2 regions of the Streptomyces sp. NPDC058955 genome follow, and region 2 is predicted to be linked to the other one. Evidence: riboswitches for the same ligand, from Rfam matches in the RefSeq annotation. Region 2 holds a riboswitch; the other holds the start of a gene.
The links. A riboswitch is a leader RNA that binds a small molecule or an ion and turns the genes downstream of it on or off. The one in region 2 is predicted to bind ZMP and ZTP.
Positions count from the first base shown of each region.

Region 1: it holds a riboswitch for ZMP and ZTP, as region 2 does, so the genes downstream of both, glyA (serine hydroxymethyltransferase) here and ACFW1I_RS17295 (phosphoribosylaminoimidazolecarboxamide formyltransferase) in region 2, are expected to answer to the same signal.

Region 1 is NZ_JBHYKM010000020.1:463-7,838, reverse strand. It holds gene ACFW1I_RS11035 (FAD-binding oxidoreductase) at 1-760, shown strand, start outside; gene ACFW1I_RS11030 (decaprenylphospho-beta-D-erythro-pentofuranosid-2-ulose 2-reductase) at 782-1,537, shown strand; gene ACFW1I_RS11025 (2'-5' RNA ligase family protein) at 1,548-2,129, opposite strand; gene trpS (tryptophan--tRNA ligase) at 2,247-3,263, opposite strand; gene ACFW1I_RS11015 (RNA polymerase sigma factor) at 3,320-3,916, shown strand; gene ACFW1I_RS11010 (hypothetical protein) at 3,909-4,694, shown strand; gene glyA (serine hydroxymethyltransferase) at 4,725-6,014, opposite strand; ZMP/ZTP riboswitch at 6,080-6,170, opposite strand; gene rocD (ornithine--oxo-acid transaminase) at 6,278-7,376, shown strand, end outside.
Region 2 is NZ_JBHYKM010000039.1:48-7,826, forward strand. It holds gene ACFW1I_RS17295 (phosphoribosylaminoimidazolecarboxamide formyltransferase) at 5-1,156, opposite strand; ZMP/ZTP riboswitch at 1,197-1,281, opposite strand; gene ACFW1I_RS17300 (class I adenylate-forming enzyme family protein) at 1,377-2,864, opposite strand; gene ACFW1I_RS17305 (transglutaminase domain-containing protein) at 2,861-3,805, opposite strand; gene ACFW1I_RS17310 (ABC transporter ATP-binding protein) at 4,255-6,216, shown strand; gene ACFW1I_RS17315 (ATP-binding cassette domain-containing protein) at 6,213-7,779, shown strand, end outside.

The sequences.
Region 1 (7,376 bases), on a different contig from region 2:
GCTGGCGGTGCGGCCGGTCGAGACGGCGTACCTGCGCGAACGGACCGCCCGTTTCCGGGACGTCGACGCGCTGCTGGCCCACTGGACGGGCGCCGGCGCGCCCCGGGAGCCGTACGCGCGCGCCCGGGTCGAGCCGGCCGGGCGGGGCCGCGCCGTCCTCACGACCGCCGCGCCGGTCCCGTACGCCGCTCTGCCCCGGGGGCACCGGGCCCGCCGCGCCCCGCTGGCCCCGCCGTCCTTCCCGGTGTCGTCCTTCCTCGGGGTGCCGGCCCTCCCGGGGACGCGGTCGGGCGGGCTGCGGCCGCTGCCGGGGCTGGCACGCGCGCGCGTGGTCCCGGCGTACGGCTCCGGGGGCGCGTTCGTGCGGTACCGGTGCGCCGTGCCGGAGGGGCGCGAGGAGGCGCTGCGCGGGATCCTGGCGCTGCTGGCCGACCGGCGCTCCCCCGTCCGCGGCGCCCGGCACGCGCGCGTGGAGCGGGTGCACGCGGACGGGGCGGGCCCGCTGGCGTTCCCGGTGCACGGCTGGTGCCTGACCGTCGACGTGCCCGCCGGGGCGCGCGGGCTCGGGCGCTTCCTCGACGTCCTCGACGAGCGGGTGGCGGCGGCCGGCGGGCGGGTCTGCCTCGCCGAGGACGCCCGGCTGCGGCCCGCGCTGCTCCCCGTCATGTACCCGCGCCTCGCCGCCTTCCAGGAGCTGCGGGCCTCCCTCGACCCCGGGTCCGCGTTCCGCTCGGACCTCTCCCGCCGTCTCGGCCTCTGAACCGTTCAGGAGTGATGCGTCGTGAAGGACGCCTTCGGTGCCCCCCAGTCCCTGCTGCTGCTCGGCGGCACGTCCGCCATCGGGCTGGCCACCGCGCGCCGGCTGATCGCCCGCCGCACCCGTACGGTCTGGCTGGCCGGCCGCCCCTCCCCCGAGCTGGCGGCGGCCGCCGGGTCGCTGCGCGCGCTGGGCGCGGAGGTGCACGTCGTGCCCTTCGACGCCCTGGACACGGACGTCCACGCGGAGCGGCTCGGGCGGGTCTTCGCCGAGGGCGACGTCGACCTGGTGCTGCTGGCCTTCGGGGTCCTCGGCGACCAGGCGCGCGACGAGTCCGATCCGGCCGCGGCGGTGCGGGTCGCGCAGACCAACTACACGGGAGCCGTCTCGGCGGCGCTGGTGTGCGCGGGCGCGCTCCAGGCGCAGGGGCACGGTTCGCTGGTGGTGCTGTCGTCGGTGGCGGGCGAGCGGGGGCGCCGGGCCGACTTCATCTACGGCTCGTCGAAGGCGGGGCTCGACGTCTTCGCGCAGGGGCTGGGCGACGCGCTGCACGGGACGGGGGTGCACGTGATGGTGGTGCGGCCCGGTTTCGTGCGCTCGGAGCGGACGGCGGGGCGGCGGGAGGCCCCGCTGGCGACCACCCCGGAGGCGGTGGCGGGCGCGATCGAGCTGGGGCTGCGGCGCCGCTCGGAGACGGTGTGGGTGCCGGGGCCGCTGCGGCTGGTGGCGTCGGCACTGCGGCACGTGCCGCGGCCGCTGCACCGGCGGCTGCCGGTGTGACCGTACGGCCTCAGGAGGTCGAGCGGACCGGGCTGCCGCCCTGGGAGGGGACGGCCGGGACGGGGCGGCCGCCGCCGAACTCGTAGTCGTACAGCTTCCGCCACACGCCGTCCGCGCCCTGCTCGTAGAGGGCGAAGGAGGCGCAGGTCCAGGCGGCCTCGTAGCCGGCCAGTTCCTCGTAGGCCCGGTCCATGGCCTCCTCGGCGATGCCGTGGGCGACCGTGACGTGCGGGTGGTAGGGGAACTGGAGCTCGCGGACGAGCGGGCCGGCCTCCTCGCGGAGGCGGGCCTGCAGCCGGTCGCAGCCGGCCGTGCCCTCGGCGAGGGTGACGAAGACCACCGGGGAGAGCGGGCGGAAGGTGCCGGTGCCGCTCAGCCGGATCGCGAAGGGGAGACAGTCGGCGGCGACGTCGGCGAGGTGCGCCTCGATCTCCGGCAGCCGGTCCTGGTCGACCTCGGTGGGCGGGACGAGGGTGACGTGGGTGGGGATGGCGTGCGCGGCGGGATCCCCGAAGCCCGCGCGCCGCTCCTGGAGCAGGCTGCCGTGAGGCTCCGGGACCGCGATCGAAACGCCGAGCGTTACGGTCCCCACGTCGTTCTCCTCCGTCGTCCGGGTCGGGTCGGTGTGTGGTGGTGCAGCCGCCAGTGTGCGGCCTGCACCACCCTCATGGCCAGGGTCCTCGGACCTCGTGTGGTCCGGCTCTCCGGCTCAGTGCTTCGCGGGCAGGAAGCCGATCTTCTCGTACGTCTGCGCCAGCGTCTCGGCGGCGACCGCGCGGGCCTTCTCCGCGCCCTTGGCCAGGATCGAGTCCAGCGTCTCCGGGTCGTCCAGGTATTCCTGGGTGCGGGTCCGGAAGGGAGTGACGAAGTCCACCATGACCTCGGCGAGGTCGGTCTTGAGGGCGCCGTACATCTTGCCCTCGTAGCTCTTCTCCAGGTCCGCGATGCCGGTGTCCGTGAGGGTGGACATGATCACGAGGAGGTTGGAGACGCCGGGCTTGTTCTCCGGGTCGAAGCGGATCACCGTGTCGGTGTCGGTGACGGCGCTCTTGACCTTCTTGGCGGTGACCTTCGGGTCGTCCAGGAGGTTGATCAGGCCCTTCGGCGTGGACGCCGACTTGCTCATCTTGATCGTCGGGTCCTGGAGGTCGTAGATCTTCCCGGTCTCCTTGACGATGTACGGCGCCGGGACGGTGAAGGTGTCGCCGAAGCGGCCGTTGAAGCGCTCCGCGAGGTCGCGGGTCAGCTCGATGTGCTGGCGCTGGTCCTCGCCGACCGGCACGTGCGTGGCCTGGTAGAGGAGGATGTCCGCGACCTGGAGGATCGGGTAGGTGAAGAGGCCGACCGTGGCGCGGTCGGCGCCCTGCTTGGCGGACTTGTCCTTGAACTGGGTCATGCGGGACGCCTCGCCGAAGCCGGTGAGGCAGTTCATGACCCAGCCGAGCTGCGCGTGCTCGGGGACGTGGCTCTGGACGAAGAGGGTGCAGCGCTCCGGGTCGAGGCCGGCGGCGAGGAGCTGGGCGGCCGCGAAGCGGGTGTTGGCACGGAGCTCGGCCGGGTCCTGGGGGACCGTGATGGCGTGCAGGTCGACGACCATGTAGAAGGCGTCGTGGGTCTCCTGCAGCGCGACGTACTGCCGGATCGCACCGAGGTAGTTGCCGAGGTGGAACGAGCCCGCGGTGGGCTGGATTCCGGAGAGCGCGCGGGGACGTGCATCAGAGGCCATGCACATCATTCTCTCAGGTGCGGGAACCGATCCCGGACTTCCGGTGTACCAAGAGTGTGAGGACACGGGAGGGGGGCTCGGCCGTCGTCGACGAGAGCGCCGTGATCGCCCGGGTGCGCGCCGGAGAGCCGGAGGCGTACGCGGAGCTGGTCCGCGCGTACACGGCGGTGGCGCTGCGGGCGGCGGTGGCGTGCGGGGCGGGCGCGGAGGCCGAGGACGTGGTGCAGGCGGCGTTCTTCAAGGCGTACCGCTCGCTGGGGAGTTTCCGGGAGGGGGCGTCCTTCCGGCCGTGGCTGCTGAGCATCGTGGCCAATGAGACGAGGAACACACTGCGTTCGGCGGGCCGGCAGCGGGCGGTGGCGGGGCGGGAGGCGGAGCTGCTCGCGGGCGAGCCGCTGATACCGGAGTCGGCGGACCCGGCGGTGGCGGCGGTGGACGGCGAGCGGCGCCGGCGGCTGCTCGCGGCGCTGGACGGGCTGCCGGAGGAGCACCGGCGGGTGGTGGTGCACCGCTATCTGCTGGAGCTGGACGAGGCGGAGACCGCGGAGGCGCTGGGGTGGCCGCGGGGGACGGTGAAGTCGCGGCTGAGCCGGGCGCTGAAGAGGCTGGGGTCGGCGATGGGGACGGCGGAGGGAGGTGAGGGGCGTGCGTGAGGACGAGGGTGCCGGGGGGCTGCCGGAGGAGCTGCGGGAGCTCGGGCGGTCGCTGCGGGTGCCGGACGTGGACGGGGAGTCGATGGCCGAGCGGGTGCTGGCCCAGCTCCTCGCCGAGCGGGTGCCCGTGCCGGTGGCCGTGGCGGAGGCGGAGCGGGAGCGGTGGGGGTGGCTGCGGCGGCGGTGGCGGGCGCTGCTCGCGGCGCTGTCCGGGGTGCTGGTGGTGGCGGTGCTGACGCCGCCGGTGCGGGCGGCGGTGGTGGAGTGGCTGGGCGTGGGCGGGGTCGCGGTGGAGTACGTGCCGGGGGCGCCGCCGGTGGCTCCGGCGGAGGTGCCGGGGTGTCCGGATCCGGTGCCGGCGGCCGAGGCGGCCCGGCGGGCGGGGTTCGCGCCGCTGCTGCCGGAGGGCGTGGCCGGGGCGGTCACGGCGGTGACCGGGCGGGCGCCGAGGGCGGTGCTCGGCGTCTGCTGGCGGACGGCGGAGGGGGCGGTGGTGCGGCTGGACGAGTTCCCGGGCGCACTGGACCCCGGCTTCGTGAAGGCGATACGGGTGCAGCCGGAGCCGGTGGTGCTCGCGGACGGGACGGCGGCGTACTGGTTCGCCGAGCCGCACCGGCTGACCTTCCCGCTCGCCTCGGCCGACGGCCGGTGGAGCCATGAGGTGAGGGCGGCGGGGCCGACGCTGGTGTGGGTGCGGCCGTCGTCCGGTCTGACCCTCCGGCTAGAGGGCGTACGGGACCGGACGGAGGCGCTGCGGGTCGCGGCCTCCGTCCGGTAGGCGGTGCCCGGGTGCGGTCCGGGGCCGGTCCTAGGCGGGGAGGCCGGGGGCCGGGTGGGCGGCCATGAGGTCGGCGACCTCGGTGCGGATCTTGGCGAGGGTGGACTCGTCCTCGGTGGCGGCCGCGGTGACGGCGCGGTCGATCCAGTCGGCGACCTGGTCCATGTGGGCCGGGGTGAGGCCGCGGGAGGTGAGGGAGGGGGTGCCGATGCGGAGGCCGGAGGGGTCGAAGGGCTTCCGCGGGTCGTAGGGGACGGTGTTGTAGTTGGTGACGATGCCGGCCCGGTCGAGGGCCTTGGCGGCGATCTTGCCGGGGACCTGCTTGGGGGTGAGGTCCATCAGGATCAGGTGGTTGTCGGTGCCGCCGGAGACCAGGTCGAAGCCGCGGGCGAGGAGGGCTTCGGCGAGGGCCTTGGCGTTGGCGACGACGGCGTGGGCGTAGTCGCGGAAGGAGGGCTGGGACGCCTCGCGCAGCGCGACGGCGATGGCGGCGGTGGTCTGGTTGTGCGGGCCGCCCTGGAGGCCGGGGAAGACGGCCTTGTCGAGGGCCTTGGCGTGCTCCTCGGTGGACATCAGCATGGCGCCGCGCGGGCCGCGGAGGGTCTTGTGGGTGGTCGTGGAGATCACGTCGACGTGGCCGACCGGGGAGGGGTGGGCGCCGCCGGCGATCAGGCCGGCGATGTGCGCGATGTCGGCGACGAGGACGGCGCCGGCCTCGCGGGCGATCTCGCCGAAGGCGGCGAAGTCGATGGTGCGGGGCAGGGCGGTGCCGCCGCAGAAGAGGATCTTGGGCCGTTCGGCGAGGGCGAGGTCGCGGACCTGGTCGTAGTCGATGAGACCCCCCTCAGATGTTGCAGCCTGGCGGACGCCGTACTGGACGCCGCGGAACCAGGAGCCGGTGGCGGAGACGCCCCAGCCGTGGGTGAGGTGGCCGCCCATGGGCAGGGCCATGCCCATCACGGTGTCGCCGGGCTTCGCGAAGGCGAGGTAGACGGCGAGGTTGGCCGGGGAGCCGGAGTAGGGCTGGACGTTGGCGTGGTCGACGCCGAACAGGGCCTTGGCGCGCTCGACGGCGAGGGTCTCGACCTGGTCGATGACCTGCTGGCCCTCGTAGTAGCGGCGGCCGGGGTAGCCCTCGCTGTACTTGTTCTGGAGGACGGTGCCGGAGGCTTCGAGGACGGCGGCGGAGACGTAGTTCTCGCTCGGGATGAGGCGGAGGGTGTCGGCCTGGAGCCGTTCCTCGGCGCCGACGAGAGCGGCGAGCTCGGGGTCGGCCGCGGTGAGCGCGGGGTGGCCGGCGGTCTGCTGGGGCGTGGTCACGTGTTCCTCCGGGAGTACGTCGGGACGTCCCGGGCGAGGTGTTCGCACGGGACGCGGGGCGGTTCCCGTGATGCCCAGGCGAGCGGCACCTCGTGTGGTGGAGCGCGCGCGGCTCCCCCGGGGTCGGTTCCCCGTACGCCAGTCGCCGCGCGTGTTCACAGACTAGCGGGCGCGCCGTCGTCGGAGGTTTCTTCGTCCGGGATGCGAGCGACGATAAGAAAGGGGGCACACCCAGCCCCGGCCGCAGGACGATCGGAGATCCCGTGTCGAGAACGCAAGACGAGATCGCTGCCTCGGACGCGCACAGCGCCCACAACTACCACCCCCTGCCCGTCGTCGTCGCCTCCGCGGAGGGGGCCTGGATGACGGACGTCGAGGGGCGTCGTTTCCTGGACATGCTCGCCGGCTATTCGGCGCTGAACTTCGGGCACGGCAACCGCCGGCTGATCGAGGCGGCGAAGGCCCAGCTGGACCGGGTGACGCTCACCTCGCGGGCGTTCCACCACGACCGCTTCGCCGAGTTCTGCACGCGGCTGGCGGAGCTGTGCGGCAAGGAGCGGGTGCTGCCGATGAACACCGGGGCGGAGGCGGTCGAGACGGCCGTGAAGACGGCCCGGAAGTGGGGTTACGAGGTGAAGGGCGTGCCGGACGGGCACGCGAAGATCGTGGTGGCGGCGAACAACTTCCACGGGCGGACGACGACGATCGTGTCGTTCTCGACCGACCACGACGCCCGGGACCACTTCGGCCCGTACACGCCGGGCTTCGAGATCGTGCCGTACGGCGATCTGACGGCCCTGGAGGCGGCCGTCACCGAGAACACGGTGGCGGTGCTGCTGGAGCCGATCCAGGGCGAGGCGGGCGTGCTGGTCCCGCCGGCCGGCTATCTGCGCGGGGTGCGGGAGCTGACGGCCCGGCGGAACGTGCTCTTCATGGCCGACGAGATCCAGTCGGGTCTCGGCCGGACCGGCCGGACCTTCGCCTGCGAGCACGAGGACGTCGTCCCGGACGTGTACATCCTCGGCAAGGCGCTGGGCGGCGGGGTGGTGCCGGTGTCGGCGGTGGTCGCGGACGACGACGTGCTGGGGGTGTTCCGGCCGGGCGAGCACGGTTCGACCTTCGGCGGCAATCCGCTGGCCTGCGCGGTGGCGCTGGAGGTGATCGCGATGCTGCGGACCGGCGAGTACCAGCAGCGGGCGGCGGAGCTGGGCGAGCACCTGCACGCGGAACTGGGGCTGCTCGTGGGCGGCGGCGCGGTCGAGGCGGTGCGGGGCCGGGGGCTGTGGGCGGGCGTCGACATCGTGCCGTCGCGCGGCACGGGGCGGCAGATCTCGGAGCGGCTGATGGACCGGGGCGTGCTGG
Region 2 (7,779 bases):
CGGGTCAGTGGTGGAACAGGCGCAGGCCGGTCCGGGCGAGGGAGATGCCGAACTCGCGGCAGGCGTCCTCGACGTCGCCGGAGCGGATCGAACCGCCCGGCTCGGCGATGCTCGTCACCCCGTGCCGGCGGGCGTGGTCGACGTTGTCCCGGAACGGCAGCGATCCGTCCGACACGAAGGACACCCCGGTGAGCTTCGCGAGCCAGGCCGCCCGCTCGGCCGCGTCCAGCGTGCCGGGCTCCGCCTCGACCGCCTCGCGGAAGCGGGCGCGCTCGTCGTCGGTCAGGTCGCCCTCGACGAAACGGACCTGCCAGTTCACCCGGTCCTGGCGGCGGACGCCCGGACGGAACTCCAGCGCCTGCGCCAGCGGGTGGCGGCGCAGCCACCAGGTGTCCACCTTGCCTCCGGCGAGCCGGGTGCAGTCCACCCGGGACTGCTGGCCCGCCCCGATCCCCAGTGTCTGCCCCTCCCGCACGTAGCAGACCGAGTTGGACTGGGTGTAGCGCAGCACGGCCAGGCCGAGCAGCAGGTCGGAGCGCGTCTCCTCGGAGAGGGAGCCCACGTGCACGTCGGCGAGGACCGACGCGGAGAGCCCGACCCGGTCGCGCTCCTGGACGAGGCGCAGACCGAAGACGTCCCGGGACTCCTCCTCCGGCGGCTCGAACGCCGGGTCGGCCTCCATCACCAGGAAGGCGCCGTTCTTCTTCCTCGCCAGGATCTCCAGCACCCCGGGGGCGTAGCCGGGGGCCACGATCCCGTCCGAGACCACCTTGGTGAGGAGCTGCGCCAGCTCCACGTCCACCTCGTGCGAGACCGCCACGAAGTCGCCGTACGAGGACTTCGGGTCGGCGTCCCGGGCCCGCAGATAGGCGCTGGTCAGCTCGCCCACGGAGGCCGCGTCCACGCCGTACAGGCGGGCGGTCGCCTCGTCGACCCGACCCGCCAGGGCCGCACCGGCGGGGGAGACGTGCTTGAACGACGCGGCGGCCGGCCGGCCCAGGGTCCGCGCCGCCTCCCGCACCAACTGCCAGGAGTTCAGCGCGTCCAGGAGGTTGATGTACGAGGGGCGGCCCTGGAGCAGCCGGAGCGGCACCCGCTCCGGGTCCACCGGCACGGCCCTGGCCGCCGCCTGCTGGGGGTTGATTCCGTAACGCATGTCCACGCCGGGTCTCCTCGGGGTGCTGGGGAGGCTGGAGGGAGGACGCCCAGGCGGTCGACGTCGGATCCGGGGAGGGGCCGCTTCCTTGTGGTGCTCCACTCTCGCCAGTCACGACCGGGGCGATCGTAGCCGCGGCCGCCGAGGACCGACAACGCCCGTTCGAACAACCTCCGTTCACCTCTGGTCCGGACGACCTCCGCACTCCTCCCGAGGGCGTTCACCCCTCCTCCCGGGCCAGCCGCGCCCGGTCCACCTTGCCGTGGGCGGTCAGGGGCAGGTCCGGGACGATCCGGACCAGCGGCGGCACCTTGTACTGCTCCAGCCGCTCCCCGAGCCCCGCGAGGAACTCCGGCAGCCCGAGCCCGGTCACCAGGAAGAGCCGGGCGGGTCGGTCCCCCGACGGCGGGACCACGGCGGCCTGGGCGACGCCCGGGACGGCCAGCGCGGCCCGCTCGACCTCGATGCCGCCGACCCGGAAGCCGTTCTGCTTGTACAGGTCGTCCCGGCGGCCCGTCACATAGAGGTAGCCGTCCGCGTCGAGCCGCCCGTAGTCGCCGGTCCACAACTCGGCGGTGCCGTCGGGCCGCACCGGGAAGCGGGCGGCGCTCGTCTCCGGGGCTCCCCAGTAGCCGGCCATCAGGTGCGGCCCGCGCACCACGATCTGCCCCTCCGTCCCCGGCGGCACCTCCCGCCCCTCGTCGTCCACGACCGCACAGCCGGTCCCCGCCAGCGGGCGGCCCACCGAGCCCGGTCGGTCCACCCGCTCCCCGGGCGTCAGGATCGACACGCGCTTGCACTCGGTGAGCCCGTACATCAGGGCGACCCCCGCGCCGGGCAGCGCCCCGAGCAGCGCGTCGACGAGCGGCTCGGGGAAGGCGGCGCCGGTGCTGGTCACCAGCCGCACCCGCTCCGGCCCCCCGCCGGCCCGCTCGGCGAGCCGCACCAGGACCGAGGCCATCGCCGGCATCAGCGGCAGCACCGTGGTGCCGCTCCCGGACACGGCGCGCAGCAGGCGCGGCCCGGTCTCGGCGGGCGACGGCAGCACCAGCGAGGCCCCCGCCAGGGTGGCGAGGAAGAGCTGGTAGAGCCCGTAGTCGAAGGAGAACGGCAGCGGGCAGAAGACGGTGTCGTCGGCGCGATAGCCGAGCCGGTCGGCGATGGCGCGGACCGCGAACAGCATCGCCGCGTGCGGTGACACCACGGCCTTGGGCGCGCCGGTGCTCCCCGAGGTGTAGACGAGCGCGGCCGGCCGGTCCGGGTCGTACGGGGGCTCCGGGAGGCCGAGGCCGCCCGGCCCGGGCACGGGTACGGCGAGCGGGACGGCCGGCACCCCGGAGCCCCGGTGCAGTTCGGCGTGGTCCGGGGCCACGAGGGCGAGGACCGGGGCGCAGTCCCGTACGACGTGGTCCAGTTGTGGCCGCCGGATCCCCGGGTGCAGCGGCACGAGGACCGCGCCGGCCCGCGAGCAGCCGTAGACCGCCGCGGCGAGCGCGAGGGAGTTGGGCCCGTGCAGCAGGACCCGGTCGCCGGGGCGCACTCCGTGCCGGACCAGCAGGGCGGCCACCGCCCCGGCCGCCCGGTGCAGTTCCCGGTAGTCGTGCCGCCCGTCGGGGGCGGTCACGGCCGGCGCCGACGGAGTGGCGGCGGCCCGGTGGGAGAGCAGGTCGTGCAGGTGGACCGCGCCGGTGGCCTCGGGGTGCTTCACGCCGGTGCCTCCTCGCGGGTGCGCAGCGAGGCGCCGCAGGGCGTCCCGCCGTGGGTCACCGGCCGCAGGGGCGCCCCGCCGAGCCGGTGGAAGAGTCCCACCGGGGACAGCGTCGGTGACCACAGCTCCGCCCCCGGCACGCCCCAGGACGCGAGCGCCTTCGGCAGCAGCGGGTCCACCGGGAGCCAGACGCCGTCCACCCGGCACTCGGCCCAGGTGTGGGTGGAGGAGAAGGGGACGGCGACGAGGAGGCCGCCGGACAGCCGCGCCTCGATGCCCCGCGCGCGGGCCGCGTCGACCAGGGCCCGGCTGATCAGGACGCAGTCGGCCATGCCGGTGCGGCGCAGGAGGTCCGGCTCGGCGGCCGCGTCGCCGGGCAGCAGGTAGTAGTCGACGTCCCGGAACTCTTCGCACAACTTCCTGAGGACCGACGGAAGTTCACGAGGTCGCTCGGCGCCGCCGAGGGTCAGGGAGACCAGCACCCGCTGGGGCCCGGGCCCGGTCTCGAAGACCCCGCCGGCTCCCCCGTCGCCGAGGTCGGCCTCGTAGCGGCACACGCCGTCGTGACCGGGATCCGGGCAGCCGACGGTGACGTCGACGCGGTGGACGGGCGGGTCGCCGGGCGCCGTGAGCCGGCGCAGGGTGCGCAGCCAGAAGGCCATCACGGCGCGCCGGGCCGAGGGGAGTCGGAGGTGGAGCGAGACGGAGGCGACGTCGTTCTCGTCGAAGAGCGGACCGTCGGGCGTCTCCCGCCGGGGGAGCCCGAGGGCGGTCAGCTCGTCGACGAGCGGGGCGCCCATCCCGTACTCCTTCTCCAGCGCGGGGAGCGGCAGCCGGAAGTGCCGGCGGGACGCGGGGATGCGGAGCAGCGGGGCGAGGACCCGCGCCGGGGTGGGGAACTCCGAAGGGGGCTCGGAGGGGGGCTCGGCCGGGGTGGTCACGGGGGACCTCCTGGGTTCTGTCGGCGGTCGCGCCGACCGGCGGTACCGGATGTCCGGCCCGCGCCCGACGGGCTGCGGCCGGTCGGCGCCGGAACCGTAGGCAGCTGCCCGCCGACGCGGCAACCAGCGTTCGAACAAAGGGAGTCGGGGCCCCGGCGGGCGGCTGGAACGGACTCGCCAGACCGGCTTGATTGGTATAGACATGTGTTCCGGCCAAGTCGTCGCCGTCGCCGTCGCCGTCGCCGTCGCCGCCTTCGGCCCGGCCGCGTCCGGAGCCCTCCGGTGACCGGTGACCCCACCACGCGCGCGATCCGCGCCGGGTGCCCCCGGACCCCGGCGAGCGACCCCGCCCGATGCCCGCACCCCTGCGCGCCCCCTCCCGTACCCCCTTCCGCTCCTTTCCGCGCCGTCCGGCGCGGATCCGGCAGACCCGCGAGAAAGGCCCCGCCGTGCCCGACGCGACCGCCCCGCCCCGGCGTTCGTTCCTTGCCCGCCGCCTCGGCCAGTGGCTGCCCGTCCTCGGGCTGATGCCGGCGGCAGGCCGCACGACGGTCGCCGCGGTGGCCCTCCTCAACCTGCTCCTCGGCCTGCTGCCGCTGGGCTTCGCCATCGGCATGGCCGCGACCCTCTCCCGCGTGTCCGGCCTGCTCGGCCCGGACGGCGGCAGCTGGACGGAGCTGCTCGGCCCCTTCGGCCTCGGCGCCGCCGCCCTCGCCCTCCAGCAGGTCCTCGCCCCCTTCCAGAAGTGGGCCGGACTCCTCGTCGCCCGGCGGATCGACCTCCACTGCGCCGGGCGGATGATGGCGGCGTCGGCCGACGGGGTCGCGCTGCCGGTCCTGGAGGAGCCGGACGCCCTCGCCCTGCTCGGCGACGCCCGCGAGGCGTTCCAGAGTTCCAGGCTGACCCCCGGCGACGCCGTCGCCGGCACCCTGGCGCTGATCGCGCGGTACGGACAGCTCGCCGGCGCGGTGGTCGTCCTGGCCTTCGCCGTCGGGACCTGGCCGGCCCTGGTCGCCGGGGGCACCGCGCTCGTCATCCGCTTCGGTCAGCGCGGTTCGCTCGGGCGGTTCGCCGGGATGTGGCGCGGTCTCGGCGCGCGCCGCAGGGAGCTGGCGTACCTGCGGAACCTCGGCTCCGGGCCGGCGGCCGCCAAGGAGCTGCGGATCCTCTCCGCCTTCGACTGGCTGGCCCGGCGCCACGACACCGAGAGCGACCGCTTCCTGGCCGTCCTCTGGAAGGAGCGGCGGCGCCTGCTCTTCGCCCCGTTCCTCTGGTTCACCGCCGCAGGGCTCGCGGGCGCGACCGTGCTCCTGCTGACCCTGACCGACCGGGCCCTCGACGGCGGGATCGGCCTCTTCGGCCTCGCCCTGGCCATCCAGACGATCCTGATCCCGATGCGCTTCGGGGTGTACTTCCCCGAGAGCGACGCCCAGACCCAGTTCGGCCTCCAGGCGTTCCACGCCCTGCGCGATTTCGAACGCCACACCGGCCGGACCGCCGCTCCGGCGTCTGAGTCCCCGCCCCGCGAGCCGGTTCCGGCCGCCGCGCCCGTCGACGCGGTCCGCTTCGAGGGCGTCGGCTTCCGCTACCCGCACGGGTCCCGCACCGTCCTCGACGGCCTGGACCTGGACCTGCCGGCCGGCCGTTCCACCGCCGTCGTCGGCGTCAACGGCGCCGGCAAGACCACCCTCATCAAACTCCTCACCGGCCTGTACGCGCCCACCGCCGGCCGGATCACGGTCGACGGCCGGGACCTGCGCACCCTCGACACCGAGGAGTGGCGGGCCCGCCTCGCGGTGATCCTCCAGGACTACATCCGGTACGAGTCCACCGCCCGGTACAACATCCTCATGGGGGCGCCGGGCCGGGCCGCCGAACTCCCCGCCTCCGCGCTGGAGGCGGCGCTGGACCGGGCGGGGGCCCGGGAACTGGTCGAGGGCCTGCCGGACGGCCTCGACACCGTCCTCTCGCAGCGCTACCGGGGCGGCCAGGACCTCTCCGGCGGCCAGTGGCAACGCATCGCCCTGGCCCGGGCCTTCTACGCGGTCGAGGCGGGCGCGCGGGTGCTCGTCCTGGACGAGCCCACCGCCCAGCTCGACGTCCGCGCCGAGGCCGAGCTGTTCGACCGGTTCCTGACCCTCACCCAGGGGCTCACCAGCGTCGTCATCTCCCACCGCTTCTCCACCGTGCGCCGGGCGGACCACATCGTCGTCCTGGACGGCGGCCGGGTCGCCGAGCGGGGGACCCACGAGGAACTGCTCGCCCTGGACGGCGCCTACGCCCGGCTCTTCCGTCTCCAGGCGGCCCGCTTCGACGACACCGCCGCGGAGCCCCGCGACGCGACGGCTGCCACCCCTTCCGATCCCGACGCCGACGGCACCGCGCGGCCGACCCTGGAGCCCTCCCGATGAGCCTCGTCCTGCACGCCGTCCGATGGCTGGGCGGGCTCGCCCTCCGCGACGGCGGCCGCCGACTCGCCGTCGCCGTGCTCCTGTTGCTGCTGGGCCACCTCGCCACCCCCGGCACCGCCCTCGCCCTGCGCGGCCTGACGGACGAGGCACTGGCCGGCCACGGCGGGGCGGCGGTCGCGGCCGCCCTGGCCACCGCCGGACTCCTCCTCGCCGAGCTGATGCTCGGTCACTTCGCCCACCTGTCCTACTTCGAGGTCGGCGAGCAGATGGAGAGCCGGCTCCACCGGGAACTCGCCCAGGTGTCGAACGGCGTGCCGGGCCTCGCCCACGCCGACCGGCCGGAGTTCGCCGACACGGTGACCCTGGTCCGCGACGAACTCGCCGGGACCCGGGCCGCGCTGGAGGCCCTGCTCCACTTCCTGGGCCTCGCCGTGCAGGCGGTGGTCACCACGGTGCTGCTCGGCTCCATCGACCCGTACCTCCTGCTGCTCCCGCTCGCCGCCGTCGTCCCCGTGTGGCTGGGACGGCGCGCCCAGGCGCTCACGGACGCCGCGCGGGAGGCGACGGCGGAACGTCTCCGGTACGGCCACCACCTCCTGGGCCTGGCCACCACCGCCCGGTCGGTGACCGAACTGCGGCTGCTCGGCGGTGGACCGGAGGTCGTCCGCGAGCACGCCGCCTCCTGGCGGGAGACCTCCCGGGTGCTGACCCGGGCCGAGGCGAAGGCCGCCGCCCTGCGCGCCCTCGGCCAGCTCTGCTTCGCCGCCGCCTACGGCGGCGCCGTCCTGCTGGTCGTCGCCCGGGCCGCCGACGGCACGGCCGGCCTGGGCGACGTGGTGCTGGTCATCGCCCTCGCCGTCCAGGTCGCGACGCAGGTCTCCGGCGCCGTGGCCCAGTCCGGTCTCCTCCAGGGCGCGGGCCGCACCGCCCACCGGCTGGAACAGCTCCACGCCTGGTCCCGTGCGGACGAGGACCCGCCGGCGAACGCCCCGCGCGCCACCGCCCCCGCCGCCACGCCCACCGTTCCCGCCCCCCGCCGGCTGGACCACGGCATCCGGCTGGAGGGCGTCGGGTTCCGCTACCCCGGTGCCGACCGGCCCGCGCTCAGCGGCGTGGACCTGCTGATCCCGGCCGGCGCGACCCTCGCGCTCGTCGGCGAGAACGGCGCGGGCAAGAGCACCCTGGTCAAGCTGCTCTGCGGCCTCTACCGGCCCACCGAGGGGCGGATCCTCGTCGACGGCACCGACCTCCGCCGGCTGGCCCCGGGGGAGTGGAACGCCCGGGTCGCGCCGCTCTTCCAGGACTTCGCCCGGGTGGAGCTGCTGCTCCGCGAGAGCGTCGGGATCGGTGCCGTCGACGCGCTCGGCGAGGAGGCTCCCGTGCGGGCCGCCCTGGCCGCCGCGGGGGCCGACGCCGTCCTCGACTCCGTGCCCGGCGGGCTCGACGGACTCCTCGGGCGCGGTTACGGCGACGGCGCCGAACTCTCCGGCGGTCAGTGGCAGTCGCTCGGCCTGGCGCGCTGCCTGATCCGCCGTGACCCGCTCCTGATGGTCCTCGACGAGC